3 regions of the Streptomyces sp. NBC_00057 genome follow, and region 3 is predicted to be linked to each of the others. Evidence: riboswitches for the same ligand, from Rfam matches in the RefSeq annotation. Region 3 holds a riboswitch; each other region holds the start of a gene.
What was found. Region 3 has a riboswitch for cobalamin ahead of OG953_RS30070 (prenyltransferase/squalene oxidase repeat-containing protein). Riboswitches for the same ligand answer to the same signal wherever they lie in the genome.

Region 1: linked by a shared signal. The riboswitch ahead of OG953_RS32765 (cobalamin biosynthesis protein) and the one ahead of OG953_RS30070 (prenyltransferase/squalene oxidase repeat-containing protein) in region 3 are both predicted to bind cobalamin.
Region 2: linked by a shared signal. The riboswitch ahead of OG953_RS39125 (ABC transporter substrate-binding protein) and the one ahead of OG953_RS30070 (prenyltransferase/squalene oxidase repeat-containing protein) in region 3 are both predicted to bind cobalamin.

Annotation. Positions count from the first base shown of each region.
Region 1 is NZ_CP108256.1:6,969,759-6,973,554, forward strand. Features, by position in the region: gene OG953_RS32760 (cobyric acid synthase) at 1-438, opposite strand, end outside; gene OG953_RS32765 (cobalamin biosynthesis protein) at 435-1,463, opposite strand; cobalamin riboswitch at 1,608-1,739, opposite strand; gene OG953_RS32770 (hypothetical protein) at 1,911-2,141, opposite strand; gene OG953_RS32775 (anion permease) at 2,177-3,442, opposite strand; gene OG953_RS32780 (class II aldolase/adducin family protein) at 3,705-3,796, shown strand, end outside.
Region 2 is NZ_CP108256.1:8,334,595-8,338,390, reverse strand. Features, by position in the region: gene OG953_RS39130 (FecCD family ABC transporter permease) at 1-1,014, opposite strand, end outside; gene OG953_RS39125 (ABC transporter substrate-binding protein) at 1,011-2,078, opposite strand; cobalamin riboswitch at 2,113-2,302, opposite strand; gene OG953_RS39120 (beta-ketoacyl-[acyl-carrier-protein] synthase family protein) at 2,381-3,604, opposite strand; gene OG953_RS39115 (acyl carrier protein) at 3,601-3,796, opposite strand, start outside.
Region 3 is NZ_CP108256.1:6,395,802-6,399,597, reverse strand. Features, by position in the region: gene OG953_RS30085 (ATP-binding protein) at 1-489, shown strand, start outside; gene OG953_RS30080 (hypothetical protein) at 460-666, opposite strand; gene OG953_RS30075 (RNA polymerase sigma factor) at 1,048-1,908, shown strand; cobalamin riboswitch at 1,899-2,034, shown strand; gene OG953_RS30070 (prenyltransferase/squalene oxidase repeat-containing protein) at 2,143-3,417, shown strand; gene OG953_RS30065 (SCO2322 family protein) at 3,414-3,796, shown strand, end outside.

The sequences.
Region 1 (3,796 bases), 570 kb from region 3:
CGTACGCCGCAGATTGATCTCGGCCGGACTGCCCGCCCCCTCGCAGATCACTGCGTCATACGTGCCCCGAAGCTGCTCCAGACAGTCCACGACCGTGCCGAGAAGCGCTTCCTGCCTGCCTCCGTGGTAGCCGCGTGCGCTCATCTCGCCCACCGGTCTGCCCATCAGGACGACCTGGCTGGAGCGGTCGCTGCCGGGTTTGAGCAGGACCGGGTTCATCAGCGCGGTCGGCTCCACCCGGGCGGCCTGGGCCTGCATGGCCTGGGCGCGCCCGATCTCGGCGCCCTCGCGGGTGACGAACGAGTTCAGCGACATGTTCTGCGCCTTGAAGGGCGCCACCTTGACGCCCCGGCGCACGAGCCAGCGGCAGATGCCTGCCGTGACGACGCTCTTGCCCGCGTCCGAGGTGGTTCCGGCGACCAGCAGCCCGCCGCTCATGTCCGTCTCCGTCCTGCGATCCGACGTTCTGTGATCTGAAGCCCCGTGACCTGAAGTCCTGCGGACCGAAGTCCTGCGATCCGTCGTGCGGCGAGGCCCGCACCCAGTCGTCCTGCCACACACACGCCGAGGGCCAGCGCACTCACCCGGCGCGACAGCCGTACCGCGCGTTCGATGTCCTCGGTCTCCACCGCCCGGCCCGTCGCCTCGTTGAGGACGGGGCGGTGTTCGACCCGGCCGCCGTACGCGAGGGTCCCGCCGAGCCGTACGCCGAGCGCACCCGCGAACGAGGCCTCCACCGGGCCCGCGTTGGGGCTCGGGTGCTTCGCCGCGTCGGCCCGCCACGCCCGTACCGCTCCACGTGGCCGCCCCCCGGCGGCCACGGCGAGCAGGGCTGTGAGCCGGGCACCGGGCCAGCCCGCGAGGTCGTCGAGGCGGGCCGAGGCCCAGCCGTAGCGTCGGTGGCGGGGCGACTTGTGGCCGACCATGGCATCGAGGGTGTTGGCGGCCCGGAAGCCGACGAGGCCGGGCACACCGGCCAGCGCACCCCACACCAGGGCGCCGACCACGGCGTCCGAGGTGTTCTCGGCCACGGACTCCACCACGGCACGGGCGATCTGCGGTCCGTCGAGGGAGTACGGGTCGCGCCCGCACAGATGCGGCAGACGCTCACGGGCCGACTCGATGTCACCGGCGGCCAGGGCGCCGCCGATCGCCCGGGCCTCACGCCCCAGGGACGTACCGCCGACGACGGACCAGGTGGCGGCCGCGGTCAGTGCGACGGAGGCGGCGGGGTGGCTGCGTACGGCACGGGTGATCAGCGCGGCACCACCCGCGGCGCCTCCGGCGCAGACGAGCATGTGCAGCGCGCCCCACCCGCGGTGGTCGCGCCACAGACAGCGCTCGACGCTTGCTGCGGCCCGCCCGAAGGCGGCGACCGGATGTCCCCTGCGGGGGTCACCGAGCAGCAGATCGCCGATCAGACCGGCCGTGGCGCCGTACGCGAAAATGCGGTCGGCACGCACGGCTCAACCGGCCGTTACGCCTCGAAGGACCTTCGTACAGGCGGCTCTCGTCGAGAGCGCCACAGCAACGGACGCACGGCAGCCAGGCATGGCGATATGTCCTCACTCAGGGTCCGCGCCCTGGTTCGACGTGACCGGCGACGAGAGTCTCCTGGCTCCCGGATCCGCAGTTCCCCCGGCCTTCCAACCCGCTCGCGCGTGCCGTGACTTCCGGTGTGGGGGACTGCTCCCCGGTGACAGTGGCGGGACCGCGCCGGATTCGCACCGGCTTCCTCTGCTGTCGCCGTAATTGGCTCCGGCAGTCCACCACGCTCCGCGAACGCCCGTCAACTTGCCGTTGACCTGCGACGGTGCAGTGTGCTGAGCCCCACATCGGGCCGGGCACACCACAACGGGCCGGACACACGAGGTGTGTCCGGCCCGACGGGGGAGTACGCGGAGGAGGGCTCAGGCGACGATCAGATAGATGCCGTACGCGACCGCCGCAGCGCACAGCGCGAAGCAGGCGTACGCGCCGACGCGGGCCAGCAGCAGCGAGCCGCCGGAGCCGCCCTGCGCCGCCGGTTCGGGCTGCTTGGAGAGACCGACGATGCCCAGGGTGAAGAAACCCACCAGCGCGACGGTGACGACGAGGGAGACGCCGAAGACGGAGCCGAGGGCTGCCCAGTCGATGTTCATGCTGAATCCTTAGACGGCCTGCCTAGGCGGCTGGCCTAGACGGTGGCGGGTCGCGCCGGGTCCTGGGTGGTTCCGGCCGGAGCCGGAATGGTGGTCTTGAGGTCCTGGGCCGCTGCCTGGGCCGCGGTGAGCGGCGGGCTGACGGCGGCGATGGCCGTGGTGACGACCCCCGCGGGCTCGGCGTCGCCGCCCGTCGGCGCGACATCGCCGTGGCCGACCGGCTTGCGGCGCGATACCAGCCAGATCGCCCCGGAGCCCACGACGAGCAGCGCCGCGACGACCACGACACCCCAGGTGCCCTGCTTGGTGAGGAGTTCCGCGCCCGCGCCGACCAGGCCCGCGGCCGGCAGTGTCAGACCCCAGGCGACGAACATCCGGGTGGCGGTGGACCAGCGGACCACGCCGCCCTGGCGGCCGAGGCCCGCGCCCATCACGGCGCCGGAGCAGGACTGGGTGGTGGAGAGGGAGAAGCCGAGGTGCGAGGAGGCCAGGATGACCGTGGCCGCGCTGGTCTGCGCGGCGAAGCCCTGCGGCGGCTTGAGGTCGGTGAGGCCGCTGCCCATGGTGCGGATGATGCGCCAGCCGCCCAGGTAGGTGCCGAGTGCGATGGCCGTACCGGCACAGACGATGACCCAGACCGGCGGGTTGGAGCCGGGCTGCAGGACGCCACCGGTGACCAGGGCCAGGGTGATGATGCCCATGGTCTTCTGCGCGTCGTTGGTGCCGTGGGCGAGGGAGACCAGTCCGGCCGAGGCGATCTGGCCGGCACGGTAGCCCTTGGCAGTGGCCTTCTCCTGGGCGTCGTTGCGGATCTTCCCGCCGATCCGGTACGTCAGCCTGGTGGCCAGCAGTGCGGCCAGACCGGCGACGATCGGGGCGGCGACCGCGGGGAGCAGCACCTTGGTGACGACGGTGTCGCCGTTGACCGACGACCAGCCCGCCGACATCACGGCTGCGCCGATCAGACCGCCGAACAGGGCGTGCGAGGAACTGGACGGCAGTCCGACCAGCCAGGTCAGCAGATTCCACAGGATGGCGCCGACGAGTGCCGCGAAGATGACTTCTGTCCGCAGCCCGTCCTCGTTGATGATCCCGCCGGAGATCGTCTTGGCGACCTCGACCGACAGGAACGCGCCGACGAGGTTGAGAACGGCGGACATGGCCACCGCTGTCTTCGGTCTGAGTGCACCGGTCGAGATGGTGGTCGCCATCGCGTTGGCGGTGTCGTGGAAACCGTTCGTGAAATCGAACACTAGAGCTGTCACGATCACAATCGCGAGTAGCAGCGTGATGTGTTCCATCTACCCAGGCAATCGTTCGACGTCATTGGCATGTGGACCGTAGGCAACCTGGATGAACGGAAGGTGAACTGGGCGGGGCGCTGTGGTGACTCCAACTGGGGTCGGGTCGTTCCGTTTGTCCTTCGCGGGGCGGTGCGGGCCGGGCGCAGGGCCGATTCGGGCCTGATTCGCCCCCCGTAACCCCTTTTGTGAACTTCTCCGGTTTGTGACTTATCCCGCCGATCGCTTACCCGTTCGCCTCCAGGGCTGACAGGATCTCCGCATGAGCGATCAGCAACGGGACGCGATCGAACGTGCCTGGGACGGTGTCGTCGCCACCGCCCGCAGGACGGCGGCGGACGGCCTCGTCGTCGG
Region 2 (3,796 bases), 1.9 Mb from region 3:
CACTTCCTGCGGGTCGAGGACCGTCCTGGCCAGGGTGTCGACCCAGACCAGGAAGACCGCCCCTGCCAGGGCGGTGACCGGCAGCAGCCGCCGGTGCCCGGAGCCGGCGAGCGCACGGGCAGCGTGCGGCAGGACCAGACCGACGAAGCCGATGGCGCCGACCGAGCTGACGAGTGCGGCGGTCAGCAGCGCGGTCGTGCAGAGCAGCACGATCCGGGTGCGCGCGACATGGACGCCGAGTGTGGCGGCGGCGTCCTGGCCGAACGCGAAGGCGTCGAGCGTACGGGCGTGGCCGAGGCAGATCAGCAGCGTCACGACGAGAACGGCGGAGCAGAGCCACACATCGGTCCAGCCGACCCCGCTGAGCGAGCCGAGCAGCCAGAACAGCACCCCGCGGGTCTGCTCGGCGTCGGCGGCGGTCATCACGACGAAGGAGGTGAGCGCGGAGAACAGCTGCATGGCCGCCACACCGGAGAGGACGACCCGGTCGGTCGTGCCGCCCAGGGTGTGGCTCAGCAGCAGAACCAGGGCGAACGAGCACAGTGCGCCGATGAACGCGCCGGTCGAGATCGACACCGCTCCCCCGCCGACGCCGAGGACGACGACCACGACCGCGCCGGTCGACGCACCGGAGGAGACGCCGAGGACGAACGGGTCGGCGAGCGGGTTGCGGAGCAGGGACTGCATGACGGTTCCGCACACCGCGAGCCCGGCGCCGCACACCGCGGCGAGCAGGGTGCGCGGCATGCGCAGGTTCCAGATGATGCCGTCCCGGATCGGGGTGAGCCTTGACCGGCCCCAGCCCAGGTGGGAGGCGACCGTGGACCAGACGTCGGCGACGGAGATACGGGCCGGGCCGATGGTGACGGCGACCGCGACGGACAGCACGAGCAGTGCGATGCCACAGGCCCACAGGGCTCCGCCGCGCAGCTTCCGCATCCCCGTGCCACTGCGCACGGCTGCTTCAAAGGCCCATGGCGCGTCCACCGCCGTGGCCCGTTCGGTGTCCGTCACCCCGTGAATCCGAATGTGCGCAGCCCGGCGGCGACGCGTTCCACACCCTCGACCGTCCGGATGGACGGGTTCATGGCCTGGCCGCTCAGCAGGACGTACCGCTTGTGCCTGACGGCGTCCATGTTCTTCGTGACGGGGTTGGACTCCAGGAATTCGATCTTCTTCGCGGCGCTCTCGGCGGTCTGTGCCTTGCGGGTCAGGTCTCCGATGACCAGGACGTCGGGGTTGCGGTCGGCGACGGTCTCCCAGCTGATCTGGGGCCATTCCTCATGGGTGTCGTCGAAGACGTTCTTCGCGCCGAGTTCCCTGGTGATGATGCCGGGCGCTCCGCAGCAGCCGGCCAGGTACGGGGCCTTGGAGTCGGAGAACCAGTAGAGGAGGGTGGCGTCGGAGGCGTCGACGCCCTCGGTCGCCTTCTTCACCCGGGCCCGCAGCTGCGCCACGAGCGTGTCGCCGCGTTTCTGCACGCCGAACACCTTGGCCAGGTCGCGCACTTCGTCGTACACGCTGTCCATGGTCAGCGGCGCGGTACGGGCTCCGTCGCCGCCGCCGCTGTTGTCCTTGCCGGTGCAGTCGGCGGGCGAGACATAGGTGGGGACGCCGAGATCCTCGAACTGTTCGCGGGGTGCGACGCCGCCCTTGGCGAGCGTCGACTCGAACGACGCGCTGATGAAGTCGGGTTCCTCGTCGAGGACCTTCTCCGACGACGGCCGGTTGTCCGCGATCCTGGGAACCTTGGCGTTGGCCTTCTCCAGGCCCTTCATCACCGGGTCGGTCCAGGTCGAGGTGGCGGCCAGCCGGTCGGCGAGGCCGAGGGAGAGCAGGATCTCCGTCGATCCCTGGTCGACCGGGACGGCCCGGTGCGGTGCGGCTTCGACGGTGACGGTGCGTCCACAGTTCTTCAGCGTCACGGGGTATCCGTCGGCGGAGCCGGACTTCGCGGCAGAGCTGCTCGTTCCGCCCCCGCAGGCGGTCAGCAGGACGAGTCCCGCCGAGAGCAGGGCAATGGTGCGGACAGGGCTGGCTATGGACGGCACGGAGTCCCTCTGCGTCTCGGGGCTCATGCGCGGAGCCCGCTGTACGGAGTCCTGCGCCCGGTACCGGGTCGCAGATGCCAGCAGGTCTTCGGACTCGGGCTCCTACGGACGGGACGCCTTCCCAGGACACCCGCGGGTGGTCCCAGTGGCCGTGGCCCCGCCCGTCCCCCTCACCGCTGCGCGTCAGTTCCGGATTCTCACCGGATTCCCTGACCCCTACGTGGAGTTTGACTGGCTTCGGCAAGCTATCACGAGCCTCCGCGCATCTCATGGGCGGTGTGGCCGGTGGTACGCCGGGCTGTGCTCCCGTCGCACCACCTGCCCGATGCCTATGGACGCTGAAGAGCGATCACGGCGTTGTGCCCGCCGAAGCCGAAGGAGTGGCTGACGGCGCGCCGGATGGGCTGCCGCAGGGGTTGCTCGGTGACGCAGTTGATGTCGAACTCCGGCGCCGGGGCGTCCAGGTTGGCGATCGGCGGTACGACTCCGCGCTGGAGCGTCAGGACGGTCAGTCCGGCCTCGATCGCTCCGGCCGCCCCCATGCAGTGCCCGAGTACACCCTTCGGGGCGGTGACGGGCGGCCGGTGCGGGTAGACCCGGCCGATGAGGGCGGCCTCGGTTGCGTCGTTGATCGGTGTCGCCGTGCCGTGTGCGTTGACGTGCTCGACGTCCTCGGCCACCCAGCCCGCGTCACGCAGCGCGGCCTCGACCGCGGCCTGGGCGACCGCGCCGGACGGGTGCGGGCTTGTGGGGTGGTGGGCGTCGGTGGTGGCGCCGGTGCCCGCCAGCAGTGCCCGCGGCGCGGCGCCCCGGGCGACGGCGTCGTCCGCCCGTTCCAGCACCATGACGGCGGCGCCCTCACCCATGACCAGCCCGGCACGGTCGGCCGCGAAGGGCCGGCACCGCCTGGCCGGGTCGCCCTCCGCCCGGGCCGTGGCTCCGGACCGGGCGAATCCGGTCATGGCGACCGGGTGGACGATCGACTCGGTGGCTCCGGCGATCGCGATGTCGCACTGTCCTGTGACCAGCAGATCGCGGGCGACGGACAGTGCGGTGGCGCCGGACGAGCAGGCGGTGCACGGTGCCAGGCTGGGGCCGGTGGCCCGCAACTGGATGGCGATCTCGGCCGCGGGCATGTTCGGAATGGTGAGCAGGATGCCCGACGGCGAGGTGGCATCCGGTCCGCGCCGGTCGAGTACGACGGCCTGCTCGGTCAGCGCGGCGGAACCTCCGCTGCTGGTGCCGACGACCACCGCGACCCTGCTGCCCTCCCACCGCGCCGGGTCGAGTCCGGCGTCGGCGACCGCCTCCCGCGCGGCGAGAACGGCGAACTTGACGTACTTCCCCATCCGGAAGGACGTGCGGCCGCCGATCGCGGCGTCCAGATCGATACCGTCGACCGTGCAGGCGAAGTCGACCGCGCACCCTTCGAGTGCCGCGACGGTACGCACCGGCGAGACTCCGGCGCACACACCTTTCCAGGTGGATTCGGTGTCGTTGCCGACCGGGGTGATCATTCCCAGGCCTGTTACGGCAATCGCGGGCTTGTTCATCGGGCGTTGCTCGTCGGTGCCGCGCCGCCCATCAGCACCCCACTGCCGGCTGTCGCGTCGATGTACCCCGTGATGTCGGCCAGGGTGGCGTCCTTGGGGAGCTTGTCGAAGTCCCCGTCGCCGCCCATCGTCTCCCTGATGAGGACGGCGAACTCGGCGACGGCGAGGGAGTCCATCTCCATGCTGCCCATC
Region 3 (3,796 bases):
GGCAAGACGACGACCAGTGCACTCGTGCAGCAACTGATCCCGGATTCACGGGTGTTCGACGCCGAGAAGGTCGGCGAGACACTCATGGACATCACGCCAGCGCTGCCCTGGACGGGCAACTTCCAGCACTGGCCGCCGTGGCGGCCGCTCGTCGTCGAGACCGCCCGCCACGTACTCGACTACACCGGCGGCACTCTGGTGATCCCCATGACTGTCCTGGTCGAGCAGTACTGGCGCGAGATCAGCACGGGCCTCGCCCAACATGCCATCCCGGTACGACACTTCGTCCTCCACGCCGACCAAGACACCCTCCGCGGGCGCATCGAGAGGGACACTCTTATGGGCCCCTCCCCATTCCGTCTCGAACACCTTGAGCCCTACGCCGAGGCGGCCCGCACCTGGCTGCACGGCGAGGCCGAGGTCGTCGACACCACGCACCTCACGCCCGCCCAGGCCGCCCTACAGATCGCAGAGGCCGTCAAGAGCTGAGGTCCACCCGCCACGCGAAACAGGCGCAGGTGGCAAGAAAGAACGACCTTCCAGGAGGAACCGGCCGGGCATCCACTCGTACCGCACGGTTCCCTCGGCTCCGCCGGTCACCGCCCAGGTGCCGACCAGGCGGTCCAGGGCCTTCAGTTCGGCGCTCGGATGGTTGGTCTCAGACATCTCGTCCTCCTTGGTGGGTTCCGCTGGTTACCTCGTGGCCGGGTCCGGGTTCTCGACACCCCCTCGGCGTGATCCACATCACATGCACAGAAGTGTCGAGAACGGGCCGGCGACTCCGAGGTAGCCGCGAGAACCCTTTTCTGCTCCGCTCCGAGCAGGCGCGGCGCCGGCGCGAGCAGGAAGTGGGCATGGCCGAACTGGCCATGCAGGAACCGACCCGCCGGGCGGGCCCTGCGCAGGAGAGTGACGACGGCCTCACCCTGCTGCTGCTCTGCTGCCACCCCGCGCTGAGCCCGGTCTCCCAGGTGGCGCTCACGCTGCGCGGTCGGCGGCCTGACGACAGCCGAGATCGCGCACGCCTACGGAACGACCGAGACCACCATGGGTACCCGAATCAGCCGCGCCAAACAGCGGCTGGCCCGCGCCGGGGCCCGCTTCACCCCACCGACCGCCGCCGACCGGCACAGCCGGACGACCGCCGTCATGCGGGTGCTCTATCTCATCTTCAACGAGGGCTACACGGCCTCCACCGGTGACGAACTCGCCCGCATCGACCTGACTGGTGAGGCGATCCGGCTGACCCGGATGCTCAGAGACGCCGTACCGGATGGCGCCGAGGCGACCGGCCTGCTGGCACTGATGTTGCTCACCGAGTCGCGGCGCGCGGCCCGCACCGGCGACGACGGCGGGCTGGTGCCGCTGGACGAACAGGACCGCACGCGGTGGAATCGCGATCTCATCCGCGAGGGCACCCAGCTGATCGACGGCGTCTGGAACCGGCGCGAGACGGGCCCGTACCAGTTGCAGGCGGCGATCGCGTCCCTGCACGCGGCGGCCACGACGCCGGAACAAACGGACTGGCCGCAGATCGCGATGCTGTACCTGTGGCTGGAACGGCTCACCCCGACCGCGCCGGTGCGGCTGAGCCGGGTGGTCGCCGTCGCCCAAGCCTACGGACCGGCCCGAGGGCTGGCGCTGCTCGACGACCTCAACCGGCGCCACGGACTGGATCAGGACCCTCTCACCCGGCAACGGGAACGCGCCACGCGCGCCCACCTGGTGCAGATGACCGGCGACGCGGCCGGTGCGACGACTCTGTACCGCGAGGCGGCCGTCCTGACCGACAACCAGGTCGAGCGCCGCTGCGCTGCCAGGCATCCGCCGCACCGGCGATCATCAGGGGCCGGCCTGCTGCCCCGCCTCTCCTCCCCACCCCGGTCCGGGAAATCCGCGTCCCGGTAGAGTGTGCGAGTCGTCATCATGCCCGTTCAGGGGGAAGCCGGTGCAAATCCGGCACTGACCACGCAGCCGTGAACCGTCGTAGGAGACGGTGAGTCGGAATGCCCTGTCCGCGGTCGTGACCGGCTCGCACCACCGGAACCCCGGTGGTCGGCACCGTCGAGGTATACGGAGCCGGAGCCTGGTGCGTGAGCGTGCCTGTGCCCGGTTCCCCCCGCAGGAGAGGCCCCGCCCGCCATGACCGTACGCCGCAGCGCAGCAATGCTCGCCGCCACCGCCACCGTGCTCTGTGCGGCCGCTGCCCCGGTCGCGGTCGCAGCGCCGTCCCCGTCACCCTCGCCGTCCGTCGCACTGCCTTCCGGGCTGTACGGGACGAAGGACCCCACGTACGACGGTGTCTGGCGGCAGTCGCTGGCCTTCCTCGCCCAGCGGGTCGAGGGCGTCACGCCCGCCACGAAGTCGGTGGACTGGCTGATCGCCCAGCAGTGCGGCAACGGCGCCTACGCCTCGTACCGGCCCGATGTCTCCCAGCCGTGCACCGAGAAGACCGTGCTGGACACCAATGCCACCGCAGCCGCCGTCCAGGCGCTCGTCGAGGTGGGCGGGCACCGGGACATCGTGAACAACTCGGTGCGCTGGCTGAAGTCCGTACAGAACGAGGACGGCGGCTGGGGCTACACCGCGGGCAGCCCCAGTGACGCGAACTCCACCTCGCTGGTGATCGGCGCCCTCGCCCGGCAGGGCCAGCGGATCGCGGACATCACGACCCCGGGCGGCAAGACCCCCTACGACGCACTGATCGATCTCGCGATCCCGTGCGGCGGCAAGGACGGCGGCGCCTTCGCCTACCAGCCCGACAAGAAGGGGAAGCTCGCCGCCAACGCGGACGCCACCGCGGCCGCCGTGCTCGGCACGATGGGCAAGGGCCTGGCCGTCGGGGACAACGCCGCGGTCAAGGCGCCCAGCTGCCACCCGGGATCGGAGCTCACACCCGAGCAGGCAGCCCAGAACGGCGCCCACTTCCTCGCGGGCGCCCTCGCGACCAACGGTCATCTCGACCTGGCGCCGATGCCCGGCGCCACCGACTCCACCCCGCAGCCCGACTTCGGCAACACCGCGGACGCGGTCGTCGCGCTGTCGGCCGCGGGCCACCAGGACAAGGCGGCCAAGGCCGTGGCCTGGCTGAAGAAGAACTCCGCGGCCTGGGCCGAGCAGAACGGTCCCGCCGCCTACGCGCAGCTCACCCTCGCCGCGCACGCGACCGGCGCGGACGCCCGCGACTTCGGCGGCGTCAACCTGGTCGACAAGCTGAACGCGACCGGTCCCGCCCCCGCGGCCATCACGACGCCCGACCCGTCCGCCGACACCGGGTACGTGGCCACGGAGAAGGACCAGGTCCACAGCGGGGACGACGTGATCGGCGGCGTGTGGTGGTACGTCGGCATCGGCCTCGTCGTCGGTGCGGGCGCCGGCTTCCTGATCAGCGGCCGCCGGAAGAACCAGCAGCTGTGAGGCGGGCGGGAAGGGCCGCCGCTCTCCTGGTGGTGGGCGCCGTCCTGGCCGTGCTCGGCGCGGGGACGGCCCAGGCGGCCGGGTACCGGTACTGGTCGTTCTGGGAGGGCTCCGGCACCGGCTGGACGTACGCCACCCAGGGCCCGTCCCTGGTCCGGCCGGACGACGGCGCGGTGCAGGGCTTCCGGTTCTCGGTGAGCGAGGACTCCCAGGACTCGGCGAAGCCGCGCCACTCCCCCGGCTTCGCGAAGATCTGCGCGGACACCCCGGCCGAGGACGGCACCAAGCGGGTCGCGCTGGTCATCGACCCGGGCACGGCGGCGGACGCCCCGGCCGGCGAGACTCCGCCCGCGCTGCGTACCGCGTGCGCGCAGGTCGC